Tardiphaga sp. vice304: one gene and its partner. The protein of the gene in region 2 interacts with the protein of the main gene of each other region in a pairwise test. Links are inferred from orthologs where the notes say so. Each region holds a gene or a part of one and is shown on either strand. Other genes may lie near its edges.

Region 1 (3,285 bases), 3.1 Mb from region 2 along the record:
CCACGGATCGCGGTTCTCGCCGGCACGCTCGTCGGCGTCGGTGAGGCGTTTGGCGGAGGCCATCTGGATCGGCTTCGGCAGGCTCTTGCCGATTTTCGGCGCGCGGATGCCCGACAGCGCCCCGACATTGCCGAAGCCCTCGCGCTCCAGGAAGCGGCCGAACGAGCGCATCCCGGCCAGCGCCCGCATCAAAGAGCGGCCGCCGATGTCGTCGGCGCGGCGCGACGCCATGAAGGCGCGGACATCGGTTGCCTGCAGCTTGGAAAATTGCGCAAGCGAGACCCGCGCGCCCCAGTGCTCGGCGAGAAACATCAGGAACTGGCGCACGTCGCGCGAATAAGCCTCAGAGGTCTTCGGCGACAGCCGCCGCTCGGCGCGTAGATGCGACAGCCAGCGCGTCATCTGCAGCGAGACGTCCTCGGCCGCGCAGGGCAGATCGATCGGCGCGGCAGCAGGTTTGGCTTGTGTCGGTCTGGCCATCGGATGCCTTCCAGCGCGCAAAGCGCGAACAGGCAGATATTATCACACCCCGGCGTTTCGCATTGGTGAACTCACCCCTCCGCATGTCGTCCCCGCGAACGCGGGGACGACATCGAGTTCGCGGCTTCTCTTTGGCCCTGCCAGTCCCTAGATTAGCCCCACCTCCCGCAGAGCCGATCTTCATGGACCATTCGTCGCGCGCCGATTCGCTGTTCCCACCGACGACCTCGGGCGTGGTCGACGTGCTGGTGCCGGTCGCGCTGAACAACGCCTATTCCTACAAGGTGCCCCGCGGGCTCGACCTGCGACCCGGCGACGTCGTCACCGTGCCGCTCGGCGCCCGCGACGTGATCGGCGTGGTCTGGGCGGACAATCCCAATCCCGCGCCGGGGCTGCACAACCGGCTGAAAGAAGTGGGCTGCAAACTCGACGTCCCGCCGCTGAAGCCGGAATTGCGCACGCTGGTCGACTGGGTCGCCAATTACACGCTGTCGGCCAGGGGCATGGTCATGAAGATGACACTGCGGATGGGCGAGCATCTGGGCCCGGAGCGCATCCGGCTCGGCGTGCGCCTTATCGGCGAGGTGCCCAAGCGGATGACGCCGGCGCGCGGCCGGCTGCTCGAGATCTTGTCCGACCGGCTGCTGCACGGCAAATCCGAGGCCGCCAAGCAAGCCGGCGTCAGCGCCGGCGTGATCGACGGGTTGGTCGATGAAGGCACGTTGGCCGTCGAGCCGATGGCCGCGACGCTGGCGGCCCCTGCGCCCGACCCGACCTTCAGCGAGCCGGATTTTTCTCATGAGCAGCGCACCGCCGCCGACCAGATGCGGACCTTTGCGGCCCGCGGCGACTTCCATGTCGCGCTGATCGACGGCGTCACCGGCTCCGGCAAGACCGAAGTGTATTTCGAGGCGATCGCCGAAACGATTCGGCGCGGCGAGCAGGTGATGATCCTGATGCCGGAGATCGCGCTGACCGGGCAGTTCCTCGACCGCTTCGCGCTGCGCTTCGGCGTGCGCCCGCTGGAATGGCATTCCGAGATGACGCCGCGCAGCCGCGCCCGCAACTGGGCCGCGGTCGCCTCCGGCGAGGCGCATGTCGTGGTTGGCGCGCGCTCGGCGCTGTTTCTGCCTTTCGCCAAGCTCGGGCTCATCATCGTCGATGAAGAACACGACCAGGCCTACAAGCAGGCCGAGGGCGTACATTACCATGCCCGCGACATGGCGGTGGTGCGCGCCTCGATCGAGAAGATCCCGATCGTGCTGGCCTCGGCCACGCCGTCGGTCGAGACCGAGGTCAATGCGCGCCGTGGACGCTACCAGCGCATCGTGCTGCCCGGCCGGTTCGGCGGCCAGCACATGCCGCACATCGAGGCGATCGACCTGCGTACCGAGGGCCCGATGCGCGGCCACTTCATCGCGCCACGCCTTGCCGAAGCCGTGCAGATCGCCATCGACCGCAAGGAACAGGCGCTCTTGTTCCTCAACCGCCGCGGCTATGCGCCGCTGACGCTGTGCCGCGGCTGTGGCCATCGCTTTGCCTGCAACATCTGCGACGCCTGGCTGGTCGATCACCGCTTTCGCGCGCGGCTGGTCTGCCATCATTGCGGCTTCTCGACACCGCGCCCGCATCTCTGCCCGCATTGCGGCGCCGAGGAATCGCTGGCCGCGATCGGCCCCGGCGTCGAGCGCCTGCAGGAGGAAGCGCAAAAGCTGTTTCCCGACGCGCGCACCATGGTGCTATCGAGCGACCTCATCACCTCGATCGACGCGATGCGCGCCGAGCTGACGGAAATTGCCGAAGGCCGCGTCGATATCATCATCGGCACCCAGCTGGTCGCCAAGGGCCACAATTTTCCGCGGCTGAATCTGGTCGGCGTGATCGACGCCGATCTCGGACTCGGCAACGGCGACCCACGTGCCGCTGAGCGCACCTTCCAGCAGCTCAACCAGGTGATCGGCCGCGCCGGCCGCGAACAGGGCCGCGGCATCGGCTATCTGCAGACCCACCAGCCCGAGCATCCGGTGATGAAGGCGCTGATCGCCGCCGACCGCGAGGCGTTTTACGGCGCCGAAATCGACGCCCGCGAGCGCGCCGGCTATCCGCCGTTCGGCCGGCTCGCCAGCCTGATCATATCGGCCGGCGATCGCCCGACCGCCGAAGGGTTTGCGCGCAAGCTGGCCGCCGTGGCGCCACTCGACGAGCGCGTCCAGGTGCTCGGCCCCGCCGAAGCGCCTCTCGCGGTGATCAAGGGCCGCTACCGCTTCCGCATCCTGGTGAAGTCGCCGCGCAACGTCGATCTCTCCTTCTATCTGCGCGACTGGCTGGCGCATGCGCCGAAGACGACCGGCAATCTCAAGCTCCAGGTCGATGTCGACCCGCAGAGTTTTCTTTGAACCAATCTGTCATCCCGGGGCGCGAGCGCGCCAGCGGCGAGCGAACCCGGTATCCCGACATGGGACGATGAACATCTCGGGATTCCCCACCACTCCAATTGGAGTGGCTGAGGTTCTCGCTCAGTCGGCTCCGCCGCCCGCGCGAGCCCCGGAATGACAGTTTTATTTCACCAAAAAAAGCCTGCCGTCATCGCTGACGGCAGGCTTCTTTACTCCACGCTACTCGAACGCAACGCTACTGAACTTCAGTGCGAAGCGCCGATGCTTACATCACCTCGGCGACGACGCGGCCGACACCGCGGCTGGTCAGGCCGATGACGGAGGCCGCGCCCTTCGACAGATCGAGCACGCGACCGCGGATGAACGGGCCGCGGTCATTGATGGTGACGACGACGCTGCGGCCGGCGTG
Region 2 (3,097 bases):
AACGACCAGTTCGGGGTGAAGCCATATTCCAGCCCGACGCCGATCACGCCGCCCCAGCGGGTGTTGCTGCTGGCCGTCGCCAACAGCAATCCCGTTGCGGCGTTGACCGAGGAGTACTCCTCATTGACCACGGCGGCGCCGCCCTTCACGTACAGCAGCGTGTTGTTCCAGGCATAGCCGATCTGACCGGTGAACAGCCCGAAGGCATCGATCTTGGAGCGGTTCGCGATCAGCGGGAACGGGGTGCTGACATTTCTGCCCTTGAAGTCAGCCCAGTTGCCCTGGGCTTCCAGGCCGTAGACCCAGGAAGCGTTCTGCCAACGGTAGCCGATCTGGCCGCCCGCGGTGCCGCCGTCGGCGTCGTGACAGCCTTCGCCGACGTTAGCCGCGCCGGTCGGAACGCCCGCAACGGTCGACGGGATGAAATCCCAGCACTTGCTGGCCGAGCCGTAGCCGCCGTTACCGCCGATGTAGAAACCCGACCAGTCATAGACCGCGGCGATCATCGGCGGCGCTTTGGTATAGGTCCGCCGGGCGAGGTCGGCGGCGGAAGCAGAAGTCGCTGTGCCCAAGGCAGCCAGTGCGACGGTGGCGAGGAAAAGTTTTTTCATTTCAAATTCTCCTGTTCATGTCGCTTCGTTCCCCCGAAGCGATCCCCAAGGCGCGAGCGCCGTATTCGACTCCATCGCGAACTTTGTACCTTAGAGTTGCAGCGCTGTCCGTCACCGCAAAGCCACAGTCGCCGCGGAAATGGCGCGGCTTCTAAGTTAATGAACTATTTCGCATTTTTCTTCGCACTGCAGTGAGGTGTTACGTCAATACTGCTGTCCGAAATGTCAGAAGTCGCTGCGGTGCGCGAATATCCATAAGTCAAGCCGGGCGTTTTGATAGTACGGCCTTGGCTTAAGAACAAAAATAGAACATAGTGGCGCCGATCGCCGTGGATAAGTCGGGGATCGGCGACCTGTCGGGATGCCGGACCGTATAGGATGATGCCGCAGCGGTTGCGGACCGGCCTTGTGGCTGGCGCGATAGCGCAACAGCAATTTCAGTGTGAGTTCAGGAGAGCGGTATGGCGGGCAGCGTAAACAAGGTGATTCTGGTCGGTAATCTGGGCAAGGACCCGGAAGTGCGCCGGATGCAGAACGGCAACCCGGTCGTCAATCTCACCATCGCTACGTCCGACACCTGGCGCGACAAGGCGAGCGGCGAACGCAAGGAAAAGACCGAGTGGCACCGCGTGGTGATCTTCAGCGAGGGTCTCGCCAAGGTCGCCGAGCAGTATCTCAAGAAGGGCGCCAAGGTGTATATCGAAGGCGCGCTGCAGACCCGGAAGTGGACCGATCCGCAGGGCGTCGAGAAGTACTCGACCGAGATCGTGCTGCAGGGCTTCAACTCGACGCTGACGATGCTGGACGGCCGCGCCGGCGGCGGGGCAGGCGCGGGCGGCGGCGGTGACAGCTATGGCGGCGACGACGGCGGCAGCTTCGGCGCCAGCAGCCCGTCGCAGCCGCGCCGCGTCGCGGCGAGCTCGCCGGCCGGCGGTGGCGGCGGCGGTGGTCGCGGCAGCGACATGGACGACGATATCCCGTTCTGATCGCGATTATCAGTTCAGCATTCGAGACACCGGCGCTGCGAGGCGCCGGTGTTTTTCGTAGCCCGGATGACAATCCGGGGCCGGCCCATCCATCCGGTTGAATATCGAGCAGTCCGTTGGTGGGCCCCGGATTGTGATCCGGGCTACACATCAGGCGGAACGCCGGGCTTGACGATGGAACCATCGATGTAAATAGTATTTACATCGATTTCGTTTTCCGGAGTTCCCATGTCGATCGATCCGCTGCTCGATGCCGTCCGCCCGGTCCCGCTGCACGCCTTGGCGGCTTTGGCGGCCTTCGTGCTTGGCGTGGTGCTGCTGGCAGCCCCGAAGGGCAGGCTGCCGCATCGCACGCTGGGCTGGATCTGGGTCGCGCTGATGCTGACCGTGGCGATCAGCGCGCTGTGGATCCAGGGCCATAGCTTCCGGCTCTGGCGCAGCTTCGGGCCGATCCATTTATTGTCGATCGTGGTGCTGGTGACGGCCCCGCTCGGTGTCTGGTACGCGCGCCGGCACAAGGTCGACGCGCATCGCTGGACGATGATTTCGATTTTCACCGGCGCGCTGGTGATCGCCGGCGCGTTCACGCTGGTGCCGGGGCGGATCATGCATGCGGTGGTGTTCGGGCCATAGCCAAGGCGAAGCCCGGCCGCGGGCCGATTCGCGGGTCCCGCGATGGCCGATCGGCAGGTCCGCGGCAAGCCGCGATATCCGGCTCTAAGTGGTTGGAAAAGCGAGGCTAAAATCCAGCTGCGGGGAGCGCACGGGGGTGGCTTGCCGGGCGTTGATGCGCTATATGATTCCCAGCAGAATCTCACCGGAAATCATCCTTGGCCGACACAGACGACAAGAAACCCGGGGAGCCGCCGGCGCCCTCGGATATCCGTCCCGTTTCCATTCTCGACGAGATGAAACGCTCGTATCTCGATTACGCGATGAGCGTGATCGTGGCGCGCGCGTTGCCCGATGCGCGCGACGGCCTCAAGCCCGTGCATCGCCGCATCCTGTACGCGATGTACGAGAACGGCTTCGAATGGAACAAGCCGTACCGCAAGTCGGCGCGTACCGTCGGCGACGTCATCGGTAAGTATCATCCGCATGGCGACCAGTCGGTCTATGACGCGATGGTCCGCATGGCGCAGACCTTCTCGATGCGGGTGCCGTTGATCGACGGCCAGGGCAATTTCGGTTCGGTCGACGGCGATGCCGCCGCCGCGATGCGATACACGGAATCGCGCCTGACCAAGATCGCGCAGTCGCTGCTCGACGATCTCGACAAGGACACGGTCGACTACCAGGACAACTACGACGGCTCGTTTCGCGAACCGCGCGTGCTGCCCGCCAAGTTTCCCAACCTGCTGGTGAATGGCGGCGGCGGTATCGCCGTCGGCATGGCCACCAACATCCCGCCGCACAATCTCGGCGAAGTCATCGACGCCTGCATCGCGCTGATCGACGACCCCTCGCTGACCATCGACGACCTCAACAAGATCATTCCCG

What was found.
Region 1: the proteins of FNL56_RS17065 (region 2) and FNL56_RS02270 interact in binary tests that used the Escherichia coli proteins (3 or more experiments, as listed by UniProt). The link is inferred for Tardiphaga sp. vice304 from one-to-one orthologs.

What each region holds. Positions count from the first base shown.
Region 1 is NZ_CP041402.1:493,074-496,358, reverse strand. What follows is about bases 302-3,269. They hold FNL56_RS02270 (primosomal protein N'), read left to right. Parts: upstream 302-662; coding sequence 663-2,876; downstream 2,877-3,269. Other genes in these bases: FNL56_RS02265 (septal ring lytic transglycosylase RlpA family protein), read right to left, coding at 3,142-3,269; FNL56_RS02275 (tyrosine recombinase XerC), read right to left, coding at 302-480. Also shown: more of FNL56_RS02275, read right to left, coding at 1-301; more of FNL56_RS02265, read right to left, coding at 3,270-3,285.
Region 2 is NZ_CP041402.1:3,593,719-3,596,815, reverse strand. Bases 55-2,834 are described here. They hold FNL56_RS17065 (single-stranded DNA-binding protein), read left to right. Parts: upstream 55-1,072; coding sequence 1,073-1,597; downstream 1,598-2,834. Other genes in these bases: gyrA (DNA gyrase subunit A), read left to right, coding at 2,428-2,834; FNL56_RS17060 (DUF2306 domain-containing protein), read left to right, coding at 1,826-2,230; FNL56_RS17070 (outer membrane protein), read right to left, coding at 55-611. Also shown: more of FNL56_RS17070, read right to left, coding at 1-54; more of gyrA, read left to right, coding at 2,835-3,097. UniProt on the Escherichia coli protein: Plays an important role in DNA replication, recombination and repair. Binds to ssDNA and to an array of partner proteins to recruit them to their sites of action during DNA metabolism. Acts as a sliding platform that migrates on DNA via reptation.